Regions from separate parts of the Ectobacillus sp. JY-23 genome, predicted to be linked through region 2. Evidence: predicted binding sites of a transcription regulator. Region 2 holds the regulator's gene; each other region holds the start of a gene.
What was found. Region 2 encodes Rex, which represses fermentation and respiration genes when NADH is low (regulators of the CRP and FNR family bind a similar motif). Its sites were predicted from a motif close to TTGTGAAATATTTCACAA; they were not measured.
Positions count from the first base shown of each region.

Region 1: the regulator Rex is predicted to act here: its motif matches at 2,464-2,481, upstream of pflB (formate C-acetyltransferase).
Region 3: the regulator Rex is predicted to act here: its motif matches at 3,180-3,197, upstream of yumC (ferredoxin--NADP reductase 2).

Region 1 covers NZ_CP095462.1:1,075,054-1,082,557, forward strand. The annotation lists gene pflA (pyruvate formate-lyase-activating protein) at 1-46, opposite strand, end outside; gene pflB (formate C-acetyltransferase) at 105-2,354, opposite strand; gene MUG87_RS05610 (2-oxoacid:ferredoxin oxidoreductase subunit beta) at 2,693-3,559, opposite strand; gene MUG87_RS05615 (2-oxoacid:acceptor oxidoreductase subunit alpha) at 3,546-5,300, opposite strand; gene MUG87_RS05620 (dipeptidase) at 5,400-6,320, opposite strand; gene spoVS (stage V sporulation protein SpoVS) at 6,374-6,634, opposite strand; gene MUG87_RS05630 (TIGR00282 family metallophosphoesterase) at 6,773-7,504, opposite strand, start outside.
Region 2 covers NZ_CP095462.1:2,665,674-2,673,177, reverse strand. The annotation lists gene groES (co-chaperone GroES) at 1-245, opposite strand, end outside; gene MUG87_RS13840 (CPBP family intramembrane glutamic endopeptidase) at 642-1,370, shown strand; gene MUG87_RS13835 (YdiK family protein) at 1,374-1,559, shown strand; gene MUG87_RS13830 (redox-sensing transcriptional repressor Rex) at 1,587-2,216, opposite strand; gene MUG87_RS13825 (ABC-F family ATP-binding cassette domain-containing protein) at 2,495-4,417, shown strand; gene tsaD (tRNA (adenosine(37)-N6)-threonylcarbamoyltransferase complex transferase subunit TsaD) at 4,722-5,738, opposite strand; gene rimI (ribosomal protein S18-alanine N-acetyltransferase) at 5,735-6,184, opposite strand; gene tsaB (tRNA (adenosine(37)-N6)-threonylcarbamoyltransferase complex dimerization subunit type 1 TsaB) at 6,196-6,885, opposite strand; gene tsaE (tRNA (adenosine(37)-N6)-threonylcarbamoyltransferase complex ATPase subunit type 1 TsaE) at 6,866-7,339, opposite strand.
Region 3 covers NZ_CP095462.1:1,976,892-1,984,395, forward strand. The annotation lists gene MUG87_RS10305 (3D domain-containing protein) at 1-368, opposite strand, end outside; gene MUG87_RS10310 (YuiB family protein) at 615-932, opposite strand; gene MUG87_RS10315 (NUDIX hydrolase) at 991-1,485, opposite strand; gene MUG87_RS10320 (NAD(P)/FAD-dependent oxidoreductase) at 1,670-2,878, opposite strand; gene yumC (ferredoxin--NADP reductase 2) at 3,200-4,234, shown strand; gene MUG87_RS10330 (MFS transporter) at 4,497-5,744, shown strand; gene MUG87_RS10335 (HesB/IscA family protein) at 5,804-6,157, opposite strand; gene dapF (diaminopimelate epimerase) at 6,258-7,094, opposite strand; partial or broken gene MUG87_RS10345 (NupC/NupG family nucleoside CNT transporter) at 7,215-7,504, opposite strand, start outside.

The DNA.
Region 1 (7,504 bases), 1.6 Mb from region 2:
CGTCCACTGTTCCGCATGATTCTATGGAATGAATACGTCCTTTCATTGCGGTTCCCCCTTACAAACGATCCACCTGTACACAGAGAGATCGCTTTATCTTATGATTACATATTGGCATGCATGGTGCGGTTAATTACATCGATTTGCTGTTCACGAGTTAATTTGATGAAGTTTACCGCATAGCCTGACACCCGAATCGTTAACTGTGGGTACTGTTCTGGATGCTCCATGGCATCCATCAGTGTATCGCGGTTGAACACATTTATATTTAAATGATGTCCTTGTTTGATGGCATAACCATCCAGTAAAGCAACTAAATTTTTGACTTGTGTTTCTTCTTCTTTTCCAAGTGCCTTTGGAATGATGGAAAACGTATTTGAAATTCCATCTTGTGCATACTCATACGGTAGCTTCGCAACAGAAAGCATAGATGCCAACGCTCCTTTTGTATCGCGACCATGCATCGGGTTTGCGCCCGGTGCGAACGGTTCACCTGCACGTCTTCCATCCGGTGTATTTCCTGTTTTCTTTCCATATACCACGTTAGATGTAATTGTCAAAATGGACATCGTATGCACAGAATTGCGATACGTTTTATGCTTGCGCAGTTTTTTCATAAAACGTTCTACCAACTCGACTGCGATTGCATCTACTTGATCATCATTATTTCCGTATTTTGGGAAATCACCTTCGATTTCAAAGTCCACTGCGATGCCGTTTTCATCACGAATCGGTTTCACTTTTGCGTATTTAATTGCGCTCAAAGAATCGGCAACTACAGAAAGCCCCGCTATACCAGTGGCCATTGTACGAACGATTTCCGTATCATGAAGTGCCATTTCGATACGCTCATAGCTATATTTGTCATGCATATAATGAATCACATTCAACGTGTTAATATATAGCTCTGCAAGCCACTCCATTGTCATATCAAACTTACGCATGACTTCGTTATAATCTAGTACTTCTGCGGTAATCGGTGCGAATTCCGGTCCTACCTGCGCTTTTGATTTTTCATCTTTGCCACCGTTAATTGCGTACAAGAGCGCCTTAGCTAAATTCGCACGTGCACCGAAGAACTGCATTTGCTTGCCAATTTTCATCGCCGAGACACAGCATGCGATGCCATAATCGTCGCCATATTCCGGACGCATAATTTCATCGTTTTCATATTGAATTGCAGATGTTTTGATGGACATTTTTGCACAATACTTCTTAAACCCTTCTGGGAGCTGCGGCGACCAAAGAACTGTCAAGTTCGGTTCTGGAGCCGGCCCTAAGTTGTCGAGTGTATGAAGGAAACGAAACGAATTTTTTGTTACTAATGGCCGTCCGTCCAAAGCAATACCACCAATAGATTCCGTCACCCACGTTGGGTCACCGGAGAACAATTCATTATAATCAGGTGTTCTTGCAAATTTTACAAGGCGAAGCTTCATCACAAAATGATCGACTAGTTCTTGTGCTTCTTCTTCTGTCAACACACCCTCCTCAATATCGCGTTCCATGTATATATCTAAGAAAGTGGAAGTTCGTCCCAAACTCATGGCTGCGCCATTTTGTTCTTTAATTGCTGCAAGATATCCAAAGTATAACCATTGAAATGCTTCTTTAGCATTTGTTGCCGGTTGCGAAATGTCAAAACCATGCGCAGACGCCATTTTCTGCAATTCAATTAAGGAACGAATTTGTTCGGATAATTCTTCACGAAGACGTATTACGTCTTCACTCATCGTTTTACTTGTTAGCTGTAAATCCTTTTTCTTCTCTTCGATAAGACGATCTACTCCATATAATGCCACGCGGCGATAATCACCAATAATACGACCACGTCCATAAGCATCTGGAAGACCTGTAATAACACCGGACTTACGAGCCGCTTTCATCTCATCATTATAAGCATCAAATACACCCTGATTATGTGTTTTGCGATATTCACTAAAAATATGACTGATTTCTGTATCTACGTTGAAACCGTAAGACTCACAAGCTTGTTCAGCCATACGAATGCCTCCAAATGGCTGCAGAGAACGTTTAAATGGTTTGTCTGTTTGAAAACCGACTACTTTTTCTAAATCTTTATTCAAATATCCTGGTCCATGAGAAGTAATTGTAGAAACAATTTTTGTATCCATATCCAACACGCCACCGTTTTCCCGCTCTTGCTTGGTCAATTCCATTACTTGTTTCCAAAGTTCGTTTGTTGCTTTGGTTGCGCCGGCCAAAAATGAATCATCGCCGCTGTAAACGGTGATATTATTTAATATAAAATCTCGTACATCAATTTCATTTCTCCACTTTTCGCCTTTGAAACCTTTCCATGCAGATGCTGCCTTTTCCAGAACTTTCGTCATAATGAAATCCCCCCATTTATTAATACAGGATGTGATAATTTTGTATAACAGGTTCTGGTATAAGAATAACATTGTTTTGACTTTGGTTAAGGCTGTAAATGTTAAAACTTTGTGAAACAATGAACAAACTTGAATGTGCATGATGTAAAATTTCTTCATATATTCCACTACTGTACGCAAGAAAAGGTTACTATTGCAAGCAACCACGCGGATTCAGCGTTTAACGAAGGTATTCTCTATAAGATTTATATTATATACAATAACCATAGAAAAACATTCATACAACTCGCAACAAGCAGAAATGAAAAAGCCCTTTCACATGGAAAGGACTTCTTCTGTTACATAAATTCTGCCATCAATTCATCAAACATGCTTTGATCCATTTTCAAATCAGCATGTACAAGCGGCTTGTCACTGTAGCCTTTAATCAGCTCCTGATAGGAAGGCTGTTGTTTATTTTGATAAATTAAGCCTGTTACAAGGCTATTATTTTCAATTAATGTTTGCATAGCCTGCATACGATTAGATGGATCATATCCTTCTACTTCACTAAGCTTCTTCAGGTTTTCTTTAAACCAGTCATACGTATTCACTTTATTGTACGTTACACATGGACTAAACACATTGATAAGAGAAAAACCTTTATGCTTAATGCCCTCTTCAATCAATTGTGTAAGCTCTTTAAGGTCGCTTGAAAAGCTTTGTGCAACAAATGTCGCACCAGCTGTCAATGCCATTTCCATGACAGACAATGCCGGTTCAACCGATCCTTGTGGCGTACTCTTTGTTTTAAAACCCACTTCACTTCGCGGTGACGTTTGTCCTTTTGTTAACCCGTAAATTTGGTTATCCATTACAATGTATGTAATGTCAATATTGCGTCGAATTGCATGAATGGTATGTCCCATACCAATCGCAAATCCGTCTCCGTCACCACCTGATGCAATAACTGTCAAATCGCGATTTGCCATTTTTACACCTTGTGCAATTGGCAATGCGCGGCCATGAATTCCATGGAAGCCATATGTGTTAATATAGCCGGAGATACGTCCAGAACAGCCGATTCCTGATACAACCGCCATTCCTTCCGGCTCTAAACCAACATTCGCAGCGGCACGCTGAATTGCAGCTTGTACGGAGAAATCACCGCAACCCGGGCACCAGTTCGGCTTCACATTATTTCGGAAATCCTTAAACGTTGCCATTTAATACAACTCCTTTTTTGCATTCGTTGTAAACTTCTTTTGGTAAAAACGGGTTGCCATCATATTTCAACAGGCTGGAAATTTTTTCACCGTAGCCCACGTTCATTTTCATAATGTTAGCTAATTGTCCCGTTGCATTATTTTCTACCACTACAACGCGCTTTGCTTCCCTCACGAGCGGCTGCAGTACAGCTGTCGGGAATGGATGAAGCAAACGAACATGTGCATGATTCACCTTCAAACCATCTTTTTCTAGACGAATCATCGCTTCTTCAATCGCTCCTCTTGTTGAGTTAAAGCCGACAAGAAGCACATCTGGATTTTCATGCTTTGCAGCAATATGAACAGGTATATTAAACTTCATTCCTTCGATCTTGCGCATACGTTTATCCATTTGCGCAATTCGATTTTCAGGTGATTCAGACGGCTTTCCTGTTTCTGCGTGCTCTACACCAGTTACGTGATGAATACCATTTTTTACGCCAGGTACAACACGAGGGGAAACACCATCATCTGTTACTGCATAACGCTGGAAATACTCCTTATTTTCAATAGGCGGTTGCTCATCCAACAAGAGTTTACCGCGACGAACTTCCACTTTACTAAAGTCCAGCGGTGGCACTGTTTGCTTTCCAAGTGAAAGCTGTAAGTCTGTCATTACAATAACAGGGACTTGATATTCCTCAGCAATGTTAAACGCCTCAATTGTATCATAAAAAGCTTCTTCGACCGTACTTGGCGCCATAACAACCTTAGGAATCTCACCATGTGTACCGTATATCATAGCCATTAAATCTGATTGTTCTTGCTTTGTAGGAAGTCCCGTACTTGGGCCCCCACGTTGTGTATCGACAATGACAAGCGGTGTTTCTGTGATACCTGATAAACCGATTGCTTCCATCATAAGGGACAAACCAGGTCCAGCTGATGCAGTCAAGGAACGCACGCCTCCGTAGTTAGCGCCAATTGCCATTGTACACGCAGCAATTTCATCTTCCGTTTGAATAACAGTACCGCCCACCTTTGGCAACTTTTTAATCAAATATTCCATGATTTCCGATGCTGGTGTAATAGGATAAGCCGCCATAAAACGAGCACCGCCTGCTACCGCACCAAAAGCAATCGCATCGTTACCAATCATAAATAAGCGTTTTTGGCCACTTGCTGGTTCAAGCTGCATCATATTTACTTGCGGACCAAGTAAATCTTTCATGTGTTGTGAACCGCGGCGAATTGCCTCCATGTTCTTTTCTACAATTTGTTTCCCTTTTCTTCCAAATATCTCTTCAACAACTTCTAAATAGACTGATTCATCTAGTCCGAGTACTGCACAAGACGCACCTACAGCCACCATGTTTTTCATTAAAGATGTGCCAAGTTCTGTTGCAATTTCTGTAAATGGCACCGCATATAGTTGCACGCTTGTGCTAGCCGGGATTGTTGGAGAGAATTTTGCATCCGCAATTACAATACCGCCATCTCGAAGCTCATGGAAGTTTAAGTCAATTGTTTCCTGATCAAACGCAACAAGAATATCCAAGTCATCGGATACAGAACGAACTTCAGTTGTGCTGACACGAATTTTATTATTAGTGTGTCCGCCTTTAATACGGGAAGAAAAGTGGCGATAGCCATACAGGTAATATCCAAGCCTATTTAAAGCCATGCAGAAAATTTCGCCGGTACTTTCAATCCCTTCACCTTGTTGCCCTCCAACTTTCCAAGAAAGTTGATTCATCATTTACTACACCCCTTTGGCCTCATACATTATAGTGCATTTTTTTACACTATCATTTTATCATCTTCTATCCTAGGAAACTACAAACTCTGGTCGTACATTTCAAAAATTTATATAAGACGTGAAATTCTTGTATAAAAACCCTTCTACTTGACGCACTGAATAATGTTTCTGCAGTGCATTGATTAAGTTTGGATAATCTGTATATGAAGAAAGTCCCTGTACCGTCTCTGTGATGCCATCAAAATCAGATCCAAAACCAAGCTGCTTCTCTCCACCAAGCATACAAATATGTTCTATATGCTTCAGAATATGAGCAATACGAGCTGGTCCTTCCGTTATAAACGAAGGTACAAAGGTAATACCTATCACACCATCTTTTTGTAGCAATGCGCGGATTTGCTCGTCAGTAAGGTTACGTGGATGGTCGCATAAAGAGCGGCAATTGGAATGAGATGCAATTGGATGCGCTGCATGCTCCATCACATCCCAAAAGCCCTTTATAGATAAATGAGACACATCTGTCCATAAACCATGCACATTAAGACGCTCTACAACCTCGAGACCAAATGAACTTAAACCGGCACCGCGCGGTTCTAAAACACCGTCGGCAACCGCATTGCTGTAATTCCAAGTTAACCCCACAGAGCGTACACCTAAGCGATATAGTGTTTCAAGCTTCACCAGGCTTTGATCAATAGCATCGCAGCCTTCTAATGTAAGCAATGCACCTACTTCTCCATCCTTCAAATTGTCTATATCTTCCCTCGATAACAGAACTTTCATATGAGGATGCTTTTCTATTATCTCTTTGTAAAATATATCGACCATTTCTAGTGCAACCAGGAAACGTTGCTCCTGCGGCACATTCTCTGGCACATATATAGCGAAACACTGAATTTTGGCATTGCTGCGCAATAAATTTTCCATCGTAATATGAAGGTGCGGATCATTTGTAAACTGCCTCTTTCGATCAGACCATAATTGCCAAAGCACGTCACAATGTGCATCAAAAATCTTCATACAATCACCCTTCAAACAAAAATAACCTGTTTGCAACGCAAACAGGTTTAACTTCAACGAGGCTCTACAATCAGTTTAATTGCTGTTCGCTCTTCTCCATCAATCGTTATATCTGTAAACGCCGGTACGCAAATTAAATCCAAGCCACTTGGTGCCACAAATCCTCTTGCAATCGCAACTGCCTTAACAGCTTGGTTTAACGCACCTGCTCCAATCGCTTGGATTTCCGCGGTACCTCGCTCACGGATGACTCCTGCAAGTGCGCCTGCTACAGAGTTAGGGACAGACGTTGCTTTAACTTTTAATATTTCCATTGCTTGTTTCCTCCTCGTTTCATTGAATGAGCGATTAAATTCACTCTACATATATTCACGAGGGAAAGCATGTATTCCTTCTTTAAATTTCTTAATTTTCATAAAAATTTAAATATATAGTCAAATTGCAGAAGTACTTTATTCAAAGATAGATTGATCATCATTGATTAAAATTTGTTCCACTTTATGTGCTTTGCCAGTAGCAGGATTTACGTCAATATATACGGCACTTAGCTGCTTGCGCCCTTCCGTTACTTCAAATCGCACAGGCAAGCCAGTTAAGAACTTTTTAAGAACAGCATCACGACTCATCCCTAAAATTCCATCGTACGGACCAGTCATACCAACATCCGTTATGTAAGCTGTCCCGTTAGGCAAAATACGCTTATCTGCAGTAGGAACATGTGTATGCGTGCCAACAACAGCAGTGACTCTTCCATCTACGTACCATCCAAGCGCCTGTTTTTCACTTGTTGCTTCTGCATGAAAGTCTATAAAAATTATATTGGTACGCTTTTTGGCTTCTTCTATGTACGCATCTGCTTGCTTAAAAGGACATTCTAGCGGGGGCAAAAATGTGCGTCCTTGTAAATTAATAATCGCTACTTCTGTTCCGTTACAATTTACAAAAATCATTCCTGTTCCTGGTGCACCTTCAGGAAAATTACCAGGACGAACCAAATATTTAGCACCATCAATAAAGGAAAATAAATCTTTATTATCCCATGCATGATTGCCAAGCGTAACAGCTTGTGCACCTACCTCTAAAAAACGGCGATAAATTTTCTCAGTAATTCCCCTGCCTGCCGCTGCATTTTCTCCATTAATGATGGTAAGCGTTGGACCGTATTTTTTCTTTAATTTTGGCAC
Region 2 (7,504 bases):
AAGTATTCGGAACCTTCGTATTTTACTTCTGTACCGGAATACTTTGAGAAGATAATACGGTCACCCACAGCTACTTCTAAAGCTACGCGCTCTCCATTTTCAAGCACGCGTCCTGTGCCAACTGCCACTACCTTGCCTTCTTGCGGCTTTTCCTTTGCAGTGTCCGGTAAAACGATACCGCTTGCAGTTTTTTCTTCTGCTTGAACAAGCTCAATTACAACGCGATCACCTAATGGCTTTAGCATGAAAATAACCTCCTCAATTCATATGTAGATTCTGATTATTAGCACTCGATATCATTGAGTGCTAATACACTTATTATAATAATGAATCTGATTTTGTTTTGCAAGTAAAAACATACAATTTTTTTCACACGACCAGCTGTTATTTCTTTTTTAATAGAAGCGTGTAAAGTCCCGTTCCCCCTAACAACTTATATTGCCCGTTCTTCTCTTCCATTTAAAAACACGTGCTGTATTTTGAACCCGTTATAGTATATCCAAAACCATTCGAGACATTCTTTTCGTTATTTTTTTAGCTGCTGTGTTACAATAAAATACATACCACACGTTCATTTCTCTAAAAAAAGCAAATGTCCTTTTAAAACGAGCAAATTTAAGAAAGAAAAGGAGACATAATCATTGAAGAAACGTTATTGGTGGGTTATTTTTACATATGTACTTATGCAATTTTCAAGTATTGTCGGTATTCCCCTTTTGGAAATGACTGGTCAATATGACCGCTACACAGGTAATACAAAGCTACAAATGCTTGTCGGACACTGGGGTATTATTAGCTTTGCGGTAGCTTTACTTATTATTGTTTTACTCGTAAAAAATGATCCTGACTTCCCGCGTCATGAAAAGGCGGCACCCGGGAAAACCTTTATGTGGATGGTCTTGGGCGTATTTTTGGCTTATACCGCACAGATTGTGGCGGCAACTATTGAGATGAACTTATTAGGAATTGAGCCCGGTTCAGATAACACAAAGGCTCTGGTCGAAATTGCCGAGCTAACACCTTGGTTTATTATTGTTACATCCATTATTGCACCGATTTTAGAAGAGATTGTTTTTAGAAAGATACTCTTTGGTGCACTCTATAAACGATTTAACTTTTTTATCGCAGCAATTATCAGCTCGCTCATATTCGCTGCCGTGCATGGGGAGTTTTCTCACCTATTAATTTATACAGCGATGGGATTGGTATTTGCCTTCTTGTACGCACATACGAAGCGCATTATCGTACCGATTGCGGCGCACGTGATGATGAATACAATTGTAGTATTGATTAATATTGTGTTTAAGGACAATTTAGAGCGCATTATGCGCGAAGCAGAGAAGATGCAATTTATTTTTGGAGGATTTTAAAAGATGCAACGATCACCTTTGTTTATGGCAACTTTGTACTTTATATTAGGCAGCATCTTTACATATTTAGCTGTTACAAGCGTACAAGATACAATTTGGAACTTTTACACACTATTACTTGTGGCAATGGCTACATTTGACTTTGGCCTTGCTCTTCGGCTAGTTATTTATATGAGCCGCAAAAAATAAAAGCTCTGCGCACTACGCGCGGAGCTTTTATTTTGGATAGTTCTTCAAAAAGTAAACGAGCGTTTGCAGCTCTACGGCTAAATCAATATGATGAATGCGGATATGTGCCGGTACATCAATACGTGCTGGTGTAAAATTTAGAATACCTTCAATGCCTGTCTTGGCAAGCCTGTCAGCAACAGATTGCGCGACTCCTGCAGGAACTGTTAGAATAGCCACTTTGACGTTATCAGGCAGCTTTGTCTCGAGATGATCTAAATGATAGACAGGAATTTCACCAATTTGTTTGCCGACTTTATTTTCATCCACATCGAACGCAATTTCAATTTTTGTGTTATTGTTCTTTGTAAAGTTATAATGTAAGAAAGCGGTTCCTAAATTTCCTACCCCGATTAAGGCTACACGCGTGATATCCTCTTGATCTAATGTTTGGCTAAAGAAAGAAAGAAGATAGTTTACGTTATACCCATATCCTTTTTTCCCGAGTGCACCAAAGTAGGAAAAGTCTCTTCGAATCGTAGCCGAATCTACTTTTACAGCTTCACTAAGCTCAGCAGATGAAACGCGTTGCTTTCCTGATAGAGATAAGTTTTTAATGAAGCGATAATATAATGGCAGCCGCTTGGCAGTTGCATGCGGGATTTTAGGTTGGTCCATTATTTGCACCCCTTTTCTATTTATATGAATCAAGATGGGCTACAATCCTATTGATTGAGAAGTTTCCCTGTATAATGAGATATAGGTATCCAATGCAGTATGGTAGACTATATCTGATATGCATATCGAGACACCCATGCATGTTAATAGAGCCTTTCTCTACAACATTTGCTGTTTCTATTTATATTGTATAGAACGCACTATAACTATTTTAACTATACACTATCTTCGACATAGTTGAAAAATATAAGTTTCCAGAAAATTTGAGGTGAGATGGAATGATTTTATTACAGGTAAACGGATTAACAAAGTCATTTGGTGCGGACATTGTTTTATCTAATATCAAGCTCGAGGTACAATCGCGAGAGCGCGTCGCTTTGGTAGGACGAAATGGTGCGGGCAAATCAACTTTATTAAAGATTATTGCAGGTGAAATGTCATATACCAGCGGCGAAATTATTAAATCAAAAGATGTGACAATTGGATATTTAGCACAAAATACCGGCCTAGAAACGTCGGCTACAATAGGAGAAGAAATGCGTACTGTATTTGCGCATCTGCAGTATATGGAACAATCTCTCCGAAAGCTAGAGCAGCTGATGGGCCAGGAAGAAATTTTTACAGATACCGTCCGCTATGAAAAACTGTTGGCTGAGTATGATCGGTTGCAGCAAGATTATAAAGATCAAGGCGGTTATCAATACGAAGCCGATATTCGCTCTATTTTAACAGGACTTGGCTTTCCTCAGGAAACACATAGCATCAGCATCTCAACGTTGAGCGGTGGGCAAAAAACACGCCTTGCACTCGGTAAAATGTTATTAACAAAGCCTGATCTTCTCATTTTGGACGAGCCGACCAATCATTTGGATATTGAAACACTTTCTTGGCTTGAGCAATATCTCCAAGGCTACCCAGGTGCAATTTTAATCGTTTCACATGACCGTTACTTCTTAGATCGTATCGTCACACAAGTATATGAAATCTCTAACACACAAAGCAAACGGTACGTAGGAAATTACAGCAAATACTTAGAACAAAAAGCGGCTTGGTACGAGTCTGAAATGAAACGTTTTGAAAAGCAGCAAGATGAGATTGCCAAACTGCAAGACTTCGTGCAGCGAAATATTGCCAGGGCCTCTACTACAAAGCGCGCCCAAAGTCGACGAAAGCAACTAGAACGAATGGAAGTATTAGATAAGCCTCTGGGCGATGAAAAATCTGCTTCTTTCCACTTTGACATTGAACGCCAGAGCGGCAATGATGTGCTGCAAGTAAAAGATGTAGCGGTTGGTTACAATGGAAACACGGTGATTCAAAATATTACCTTGCTGCTTACACGAGGAGACAGCGCCGCTTTAGTAGGTCCAAATGGAATCGGGAAGTCAACACTTCTAAAAGCACTCACACAAAAGCTTGATCCTATCAGCGGGACTATTTCCTATGGATCTAATGTATCCATCGGCTATTATGATCAGCAACAGGCTGAGCTTACTTCCTCTAAGCGTGTCCTAGATGAGCTATGGGATGAGTTTCCACTGCAGCCGGAAAAGGAAATACGTACTGTACTAGGGAACTTCTTGTTTTCAGGGGACGATGTGTTAAAGCCGGTAGCCTCATTAAGCGGCGGGCAAAAGGCTCGCCTCGCATTGGCAAAGCTCATGATGAAAAAGTGCAACGTTCTAATTCTTGACGAACCGACCAACCACCTTGATTTAAGCAGCAAAGAAATATTAGAAAATGCACTTGTGGATTATCCAGGGACTATTTTATTCGTTTCGCATGATCGTTATTTTATTAATCGAATTGCAACTAAGATTATTGAATTGTCACCTATCGGAGCTGTTGAATATTTAGGGGATTATGATTATTATGTGGATAAAAAGGCTGAGGCCCTAGAACGCGCTCGTTTACAGCAAGAGGTAGCATACACACCTTCAGCTGAACAACCTGTAGAAAAAACTTCTTATCAGGAAGATAAAGAACGTAAAAAGCTAGAACGGCAAAAAGCTAGAAGACTTGAAGAGCTGGAAGAGCTCATCATGAACTTAGAAGAGAAAATTGCAGAACTAGAAGAGTTGCTCTGCTTACCAGAGGTATACCAGGATTACGAAAAGGTACAGCAGATTAATACAGATAAGGAAGTTATGCAAACACAACTAGAAGCAGCCATGACGGAATGGGAGCAACTGCAAATATAATATAGTCCGCTTTTGCTAATGAATACTTATTGATTGGAATACCGGTTGAGACTCCTGTAAAACGCTTTAGCGGCGCCATCATACAAAAAGTCAGTGTTAATAACACTGACTTTTTCACATTACTCACAGATTTATACACATAATACAAGTAGATATTGCGCCTAAAAACAGACTTTTCCACATTATCCACAAAAGTATTCACATATAAATTTAAGATTTATCCCATATGAATTGTAATTTTATTCACAACAAATTACAATTTATCAACAAAACACACAACTTATACACAGTTTTTCCACAGGTTTTACTGTGCTTCTAAATCTAGCCCTGGCTGTGCATTTAATGACATCGTTGCTCGTTTCCCCTTCTCATAAGCAATTGTACCTGCAGCAGCAATCATCGCGGCATTATCTGTACATAAGGATAACGGTGGAATTACAAGCTCTATCGGCTCGGCAGTAAACGCTTCCTCTAACGCATTTCGAAGTCCTTTATTGGCCGCAACGCCTCCTGCAAGAAGAACCTGTTTTACTTCATATTGTTTTGCCGCACGCAGGGTTTTTGTTACTAATACATCTACAACACTTGCCTGAAAGCTTGCTGCGAGCGTTTCCGGCGCGATAGTCTCGCCGCGCTGCGCCGCGTTATGCACAGTGTTGATAACTGCTGATTTTAATCCACTAAAACTAAAATCGTATGAGTCTGGCTCGAGCCATGCGCGTGGTAAATCAAGAGTTGGCTCTCCTTCATGTGCAAGACGATCAATATGAGGACCGCCCGGATATGGGAGAGATAATGTTCTTGCTACTTTATCGTACGCTTCTCCTGCCGCATCATCACGCGTTTCACCAATTACTTCAAATGAGCCGTGTTTTTCCATATACACAAGCTCTGTATGACCGCCTGAAACCACCAAGGAAAGTAAAGGAAATTTCATCTCTTGCACGAGGCGGTTCGCGTAGATATGTCCCGCAATATGATGAACACCCACAAGCGGAATATCATGTGCAAACGCAATTGCCTTGGCTGCTTGTACACCAATTAACAGCGCTCCTACTAAACCAGGACCTTCCGTTACAGCAATGGCGCTTAAGTCAGCAAGTGTTACACCAGCCTGTTCTAGTGCTTCCTCTAAGACAATCGTAATTTGCTCTACATGATGACGTGACGCAATTTCAGGAACAACCCCTCCAAAGCGCTTATGACTTTCAATTTGAGATGATACAATGTTAGATATAATTTCTGTTCCGTTTTTTACGATAGCCACTGCTGTTTCATCGCAGCTTGTTTCAATACCCATTACCAATATGTCTTTTTTCATAAATTCACCCACATTACAAGAGCATCCTCATAGTTATCAGTGTAATATCGCTTTCGAATACCACCATTTAAAAAGCCGAGTTTACGATATAAATTTTGTGCAGCTTCATTGGATACCCTAACCTCCAGGGTCATAGTTTTCGCTCCCCTTAGACGCGCTTGATTCATACAGTATGTTAATAGCTGTTCACCAAGCTTACGGCCGCGACAGGAGGGATGAATCGCAATATTAGTAATATGAGATTCATCTACAATCAGCCACATCCCGCAGTATCCAATGACTTCATTTGCTTCTTCTGCAACGATGTAATATGCATACTCATTTGCTATTAGTTCTCTTTCAAAAGCTTCAGGAGTCCACGGAATTGCAAAGGAAAGATTCTCAATAGCAGCCACTGCCGGTATGTCATTCAGCTCCATATTTCGAAACGTTACCACCTTGTTCATGTTCATACCCTCTATTTATTTTGATTTGCAAGCCATGTTGCCTCTGCTTCTGCGAGACGAAGATAGTTTGGTACAAATGTATGCACATCTGCTTCTTCTGCATGTAAACCAAGTAGTCCTAGCTCTGATGGGCGTGGATTGTGCAGTGTGCTCCCAGCAAATACAGCACGATCTCCCAAAGCAGCTTGAATGGTTTCTCGATGTAAGTTCACATCATTACCAATAAATAAAACACGCTTATCCGTTTCTTGTATAGCAGTTAACCAATCCTGAATCAGTATTAATCGATCTTGTTTTACAGTTTGTAATGTTTGTCCATATGTATACAGTCCTGTAAATACCTGCTGCCTTCTTGCATCAAACAAGGGGCAAATATAACCGTCAAAACCTCGCCCATTTGCCGCTAACACTGCTAAGCTAGAAACGCCGGAAAGTGGAATCTGAAGCGACCATGCCAATGTTTTGGCGGTAGTTACCCCGATTCTTACACCTGTATATGAACCAGGACCTTGTGCTACAACAATCTTATTTAAATCCTTAGCCTTTACATCACATTGCTGTAGTAGCATTTCGATGCTCGGCATCAAGCGCACAGCATGGTTTTTCTTAATATTTGTTATACATTCACCTACTACAACTTCTCCATCTAATAGGCTAACACCCAATGTGTAGTTAGACGTATCAATTGCTAATACTTTCATTGCTTAAAAGCTCCTCACATAATCTAGTATAGCGCTCTCCTACAGGCTCAAAAACAATATGTCTTTCGTCGTTGCCTTGATGAAATAAACTTACCTTTAAATAAGCTTCCGGAAGAAATTCTTGAATTAAGTGTGCCCATTCTACCACCGTAACGCCGTCTCCGTAAAAATAATCATCAAAGCCTAAGTCTTCTCCGCTTTCATGTAATCTATATACATCCATATGGTAAAGAGGAAGACGTCCTTTGTATTCTTTTATAATCGTAAAGGTAGGGCTGTTGACGACACGTTTTACGTCTAGTCCTTTAGCAAGCCCTTTTGTAAAAGTTGTTTTACCTGCACCTAAGTCTCCTTCTAGAAGCAAAACAGCTTGCGGGTTAAGCAGCTTGCCTAGAGACGCTGCAATATGCATAGTTTGCTCTGATGAGGCTGTATGCCATTGATAGGCTGACATGATATCACCACCACTTTATGTAATAATTATAGTATGCCCGTTTATCTGAACTTCTCCACTTACTCATTGGGGGACATCCTTCACATTCCTTGAAGATGGAGGTTCGCCTACTTGAGATAAAAGAGTTGAGACACTTTATTATATACGGTACACGAAATCCATGCA
Region 3 (7,504 bases), 690 kb from region 2:
AACAAAACAGTTCCAATTGGAAACACGTTAAGATCTGCAGCAATAGTAGAATATAAGTCCCGCTTTACGCGAACACCAGAATAAGTAATGCCGTATTGCGGGTGATTCGGCCGTTTTCCTGTTGATTCTACACCTGCTGTATAGCCCGTTGCCTTTACCATCACTGAAGGATATTTTTGATCCCAATCTTCAAATTCTTCTAGCGTAGTTGATGGTATCTCCTCAGCTTTTACGCTTGCGACAGATTGACTTGTTTTTTTAACAAAGTTCTCTACGCGCAACCCAGTAATTGCAAACACAGTAACAGCAAGCGCACAAAGAAATGCACTCGTCATCAACAAGCGAATCGCAACTTTTCGTATTGTCATGCTTATTTCAACACTCCTTTACGACTAGTGTTGGCCATGACAATCATTTTTATGCGACAAACTCTCTCTTTTTCATCCTTTTGTATCTGAGGTTAAGACCAACTTAGCAGTCCTATCGGCCAAGTTCTCTCTCCTATCGGCCGAATTCTTTCTTCTATCGGCCAAGTTCACACTCTATCGGACAAATTCAACTTTTATCAGAAGTCTCTACAGCTGATTATAGAAAAAACCTCGCGGCAGCGAGGTTTAGAACATTTGATATCCTTTTTGACGAAGTGTCTTAATAATGATGCCGGAAAGAATAGCTCCGACTAAACCGGTTGTTAGAATAATCATGTCTGCTTGACCTAGGGATGTGGCATGTTCTGTTAAAGAAGCAAATGCCTCTGACGGATTATTGATATAATCAAAAGTACTGACCTTATCAATAATAGCAACGCAAATAAGCGGATACAGGATTGCCATAATCCATGTTTTACGTAAGATCATATTTAACAAAAAGCCAATCCCGAAAAATAATACAAAAAACAACATCATTGAAATGAACAGTACTGGAATACTCATGTATTTCTCCCCTTTTTCCCTCTTGCTGTCTTAAGTGTACAAAACGCGCGCAAGGTCGTCAATTTCTGTTTTCAGGAAGAAATACATGATAGGCTGTATATCCGAAATGAGCTCCTGGGTCCACATCTTTTCGTAACGGAAAAGATTGTTGGGAAATACTTTGAACCAAATAACGTAATAACACCGAAGCCGTTTCATCATTCGCAAACTGGTATGGGTGTAGAAACTGAGCATCCTCTAGCTCATCGCTTTTTATTACAATGCGTTCATGCAGTGGCGCTAAACTAAAAATAATCATGTTATCGCTGATTTCATTTCTAATCACGCCAGACCGAATCCCAATCACACCTTTAACCTCTGTATGTATCCCTGTTTCCTCTAGAACTTCACGCTGCACCGCTTGATCAAGCGTTTCCCCTTCATCAACAAAACCAGCCGGAAGTGACCATACGCCCTTTAACCCCCCATAGCTCTTTTTCACCACAAGCCATTTCCCATCTGCTGTTATGACTAAACCGCTCACGCCTAGCCAAACCTTACCTCGTTTGCTCATGTTCCCCCGCTCCTTCGTTCTGACTTACAGTTAAAGTTCGTTGTTGATTGCGTTTGCTTTCGGGAGCAGTGCTTTTCCCGTAGGATTCTCACCAATCAACAAGTGCCGATTAGCAGCATCAGATTTTAACACAGCCTACATTTAAAAAAAGAGCAAAAGCGCACCGGCTTTTGCTCATCTTATCTTAAAAGAACTTTAATTTACCTTTTTTCAATACTAATAATGGACCGCCTAGTAGGAACAAGTAACGGTTGTCGATTACTTTTTTCATGAAAGCAGCTTGCCATCCGACAATCTTTCTGCCCATTACAACACCGATACCATCATCGTGACCAAGTGAACATACGGAACCTTTGTTATCGAATGTAAACTTCTTCATTTCACCTTTGCCGCGTACCATAACTGCAATGTTTTGCGCAATTGTGTAACCTTCTTGAATTGCGATTTGCGCAGTTGGCGGGTAAGGACGATCATTTTCAGGGTTAAAAATTAATGCCGCGTCACCAACGATAAATACATCATCATGACCAGGTGCGCGCATGTACTCATCAACTTTGATACGACCGCGCATTGCTTCAAAGCCAGATTGCTCAACAAGTGCGTTACCGCGTACACCTGCTGCCCATACAACTGTTGCTGCTTTGATTTCTTCTACTTCTTCACCTTGTGCTACGATAATGCCTTCTTCTGTAGCTTCTTTAATCGCTGTGCCGATGCGGAATTCCACGCCGCGCTTTTCTAAAAACTTCACTGCATATTCAACAAGCTCAGGATCAAATCCAGGCAATACTGTTGGTGCAGCCTCTACGCAAATAATGCGCACTTTTTCACGAGGTACATCATACTCAGCTACAAGCTCAGGAACACGATTCGCAAGCTCGGCTAAGAATTCAATACCTGTAAAACCAGCACCGCCAACTACAACTGTTAATAGGTCATCGCGTTTTTGTGTTGGATATAGAGAGAACATATACTCAATATGGTCGCGAATTTGACGCGCGCCGTTAATGTTAGCGATAGAAAACGCATGCTCCTTCAAGCCTTTGATGCCGAATGTTTCGGATTCAAAACCAAGGCCCACTACAAGATAATCGTACTCAAGCTCACCGTTATGAAGAATAACACGCTTTTCAGCAGACTTAATTTCTACAACTGTATCTTGTACGAAGTTTACTTTGCTAGAATCAATTACATCTTTAATTTCAAGACGCGTTTTATCATGGTGCAATGTACCTGCCGCATTCTCATGCAACCATGTTGTTTGGTAGTGATAGCTGTTATTGTTTACAAGCGTAATTTCCGCTTCGCTTACAGACAGCATTTTTTGGAGGCGGACAGTGGTAATCATACCGCCGTACCCGGCACCAAGAATAACTATTTTCGGCTTTCTCACCCTAATCACAATCCTTCTCTATAAAATAAGTATGCAATATAATTAGTAGTCGAACTTTGTCGACAATTCACAAAAAAGTAAAAAATTTGTCACAAAAACGAAACATACACCTACATTATATTATGCTTTTTCCAGCCATTTTTCAAGTGCAGTTATTCACATAATCCGTAACGAATTTATTGAAAGTGCTTTCTTTTTCTATTTGGCATTTATTTTTTGTTGTTTCATTGAATATATACAGTAGAAGTCTTGGAATACAGTCTTTTTCTAAGTTTTTTTCATGAAATTATGGTATGATTTTTTGTGAGCAGTTTCACTTGTATGACGTACATTGAGAACTATTACAATTTGATTTGGAGGGAGATCGCTTTGACAGAACAAAAGGTATACGATATCACCATTATCGGCGGAGGACCAACAGGATTGTTCACAGCCTTCTACGGAGGGATGAGACAAGCAAGCGTGAAAATCATTGAAAGTCTACCGCAGCTTGGCGGTCAGCTTTCCGCGCTATATCCTGAAAAATACATCTACGACGTGGCCGGCTTTCCAAAGGTTCGCGCACAAGAGCTGATAAATAATTTAAAAGAACAAATGAGCAAATTCGAGCCGACAGTTTGCTTAGAAGAGGCTGTACAAACCATTGAAAAGCAAGCAGACGGCGTATTTAAGCTTGTGACAAATAAAGATACACATTATTCCAAAACAGTCATTATTACAGCTGGAAACGGTGCATTCCAGCCACGCCGCTTGGAGCTTGAGAACGTAGAACGATACGAAAAGAAAAACTTACACTATTTCGTAGACGATATGAACAAGTTTGCCGGCAAACGCGTTGTTGTATTTGGCGGCGGCGATTCTGCAGTAGACTGGGCGCTTATGCTTGAACCGATTGCTGAACAGGTTACACTTATCCATCGCCGCGATAAATTCCGCGCGCATGAGCATAGCGTTGAGCTACTGATGAATTCACGCGTGGATATTAAAACACCTTACGTACCAGCAGAATTAATCGGTGACGACAACATTAAGCAAGTTGTGATTCAAGAAGTAAAAACAGAAGAAAAGGTCGTTCTGGATGTAGACGATGTAATCGTCAACTACGGCTTTGTTTCTTCTTTGGGACCAATTAAAGATTGGGGCTTAACAATTGAGAAAAACAACATTGTAGTAAACTCCAAAATGGAAACCAATATCCCGGGCATTTACGCAGCTGGTGACATTTGTACGTATGACGGAAAAGTAAAGCTCATCGCGTCCGGCTTCGGTGAAGCACCGACTGCTGTAAATAACGCGAAGGCTTACATTGACCCAAAAGCAAGAGTACAGCCATTGCACAGTACAAGCCTATTTTAAGAAGAGCCGAAATCGGCTCTTTTTTTGTATAGGTTGTGTTAGCGTTCTCTGTTAATTTTGTTTGCTTTCCTCGGGTAGCCAGGGAATCTCCCCCGTCCCCTCCACTTAACAAGTGCCGATGATTCAACACAGCCTTTGTATAAAAAATCCCTTGTACAACTCGCGCCGCATTGTCTACAATGAGAAAAGGGTATCAAAATTGGAACAAGTTGTCATACTGTACATAGATTGAACCCGTATTCTAAAGCAAGGAGATTATATGATGGAAAATATCAGGCAATCTCACATAATAGCGGCTTCGAGCAAAAGTACCTCGTTGTTTCGCAACAGCAACTTTCTGTACTTATGGAGCGCTACCTTATTTTCAAGCTTCGCGCTCGCGCTATTCACATTTTCCCAAACATGGTATATCGTCAACACCTTAAATTTGCAAGCTTCACTCGGTCTTGTACTGCTTGCCTCGAGTGTCCCAAGACTTGTATTTATGATTGTAGGCGGTGCAGCTGCAGATAAGTTTCCCAAAAAGAATATTATGTTCGTATCAAATGTGATTCGGATTGTGCTCGTGAGTATTTTATTACTTTGGCTTGTCGCAGGTGACGTTACCTTATACACACTTGCAATCTTTGCGCTCTGTTTCGGACTGGCAGATGCTTTCTTTTGGTCAGCAGATGGTTCTATTTTACCGGAGCTCGTGGCAAAGCATCGCTTAACACAGGCTAACTCCATTACACAAATGACAAATCAATCTTCACTTATTTTAGGACCTGTTTTAGCTGGTTTTTTACTGAAGGTCACCAGCTATGAAGCTGTATTTGCGTTAGCAATTGTTCTTCTCGTCGCTGCAGCGTTTCTTGTACACCACATTAAAAGCGGGACTAAACAGGAAATGCGTAACGGGTCCATGCTTACTTCTATGAAGGAAGGAATCTTATACGTTAAGCAATCACCGTTTTTAACGACTCTGCTCATCTGCAGCGCATTTTTAAATCTGTTTCTCATTGGTCCCATGCAGGTCGGTTTTCCAATTTTCGTAAAAAACGTACTTCATGGTGATTCGGTGTTATTCAGCTATTTAGAAGGATCAGTAGGTGGAGGGATGGCGATTGGCGCCATTACAGTCGGTCTGTTGAATATTCAGCGCAGCCGCGGCCTTTTTTGTATCATCATGCTGTTTTTATCGGGCATTGCATTTTTCTTTATTACACAAAGCGATGTGGTGTGGCAAGCACTTCTCGCAGGCGGCCTATTCGGTATAGCGCTCGCTATGGCGGCACTTCCTTTGATGGCTGTCATCCAATCTACAGTAAAAGAAGAGATGATGGGACGCGTGATGAGCTTGATGATGCTTTCTTCAATGGGACTTATCCCACTTTCCTATGCTGCTACCTCCATGCTGCTCACGTTTGGCATACCAATTGTCGTTATTTTAAAAAGCGGCGCCATCGCCATCGTTTTATTTGCACTGTTTGTCGCCCTGCGCGTACCGACAGTAAGAAATTTCAACTAAAAAGGAAGAGCAGCCGCTCTTCCTTTTTCTTCTATTAGTTCACTGTAAGTGCTTTTAAGCTAACACTGTTCCGGTGTTCCTTGATTTGTCGCAGTGCGGAAGGATGAACCACAGCCGCATGTTGCGATTGCATTCGGATTATCGATGGTAAATCCACCACCAAGCATGGATTGCTTGTAATCAATCTTTACACCTTGTAAAACAGGGGCGTCTTGTTTATCAATGATAAACTTTACACCATGGAACGTCAAAATCTCATCGTTTTCACTAGCTTCTGGTTCAAAGCCAAGACCGTAGGAAAGACCACTGCAGCCGCCGCCTTTTACCGCGAGGCGTACAAATTGCTCACCTTCGTCAGCTTGCTTAATCATATCCTGAATTTGCAATGCCGCTTGCTCTGTTACTACAATCATTGTCACACTTCCTTTCCTATATCAATTACGTATCGCGTACACATCACATACTATCCTGTTTATTATAACGCTTTGCACATACTTGCTCAAATTCGCAGTCTCAGTATTGATAGACACCGGTACAAATCACTTCGGCAGGGCCTTTCATCATAACCTCTCCAGATTCTGTCCAGGTGATAAACAAATCACCGCCCGCTAAATGCACTGTAATTTCTTTACCTCTTTGCATATGTCCCTTTAAAATCGCAGCCACTACAGCAGCACAAGCACCCGTGCCACATGCCTGCGTCACACCCGATCCGCGCTCCCATACACGAAAATGCATGGATGTCTCATTCAGCACTTTCACAAACTCTACATTTACCCCTTCTGGAAACATCTGATGTTTTTCTAAAATCGGGCCAAGTGTTGTAAGCGGCGCAGCCTCGATATCATCTACAAATAATACAACATGCGGATTTCCCATTGACACAGGCGTTAGTGCATAGGTTTTATCCGCAAATGTAAACGTCTCTGCGTCACCATACATAGGAAGATCCGTTCGGCGTAAGCGCGGCTGTCCCATATTAATTGTTACGTATTCTACTAGCGCATCTTTGACAGTAACCTCAGCCGTCACCGGACCCGAGATGGTATCAATTTGAAACACAGGCTCTTGTACCAGTTTATGTTCAAACGCATATTTTGCTACACAGCGCAGACCATTGCCACAGCTTTTTGCTTCTGATCCGTCTCTGTTAAAAATACGCATTTTTACAGGTGCCTTTTCAGATGGGCAAATCAAAATCATTCCATCCGAACCGATTCCTCTGTAAATATCTGAGACCTTACGAGCAAGCTCTGGCAGTTCTGCTTCTGCCAATTGCTCTTCAAACAGATTAATATAAATATAATTGTTGCCCAATCCATGCATTTTTGTAAAAGAAAGTTGTTTCATCGGTTTTCACCTCAAAAAAATGAATTGTTTCAAGTATAAAATGGACACTCTTTGAGCACAATAGGAACATCCCCCGTTTCTCATAAAAAAAGAAAAGCCGCTGGCTTTTCTTTTTTTTGTTTAACTGAACATTCCCGCGATGGCCGCACTTACCAGATTAGCCATTGTCCCAGCAATCACCGCACGAAATCCGTGTATGCCACAAGCTCGTTCACAATTAATTTTTGGCCAATAAAGCTTCCTGCGGTCACCGCTTCATTTAACGGAACACCGATTAAAAAAGCGAGCGGCGAGAATATATATCCTAATATTAATTGCAGGGATAAGTCCGGAAATCCGAACAGCCCGCCGATGCATCCCACAATTCCGTTCACCAAGGCGATGATTGCGATGAATGCAATCAGCATCGC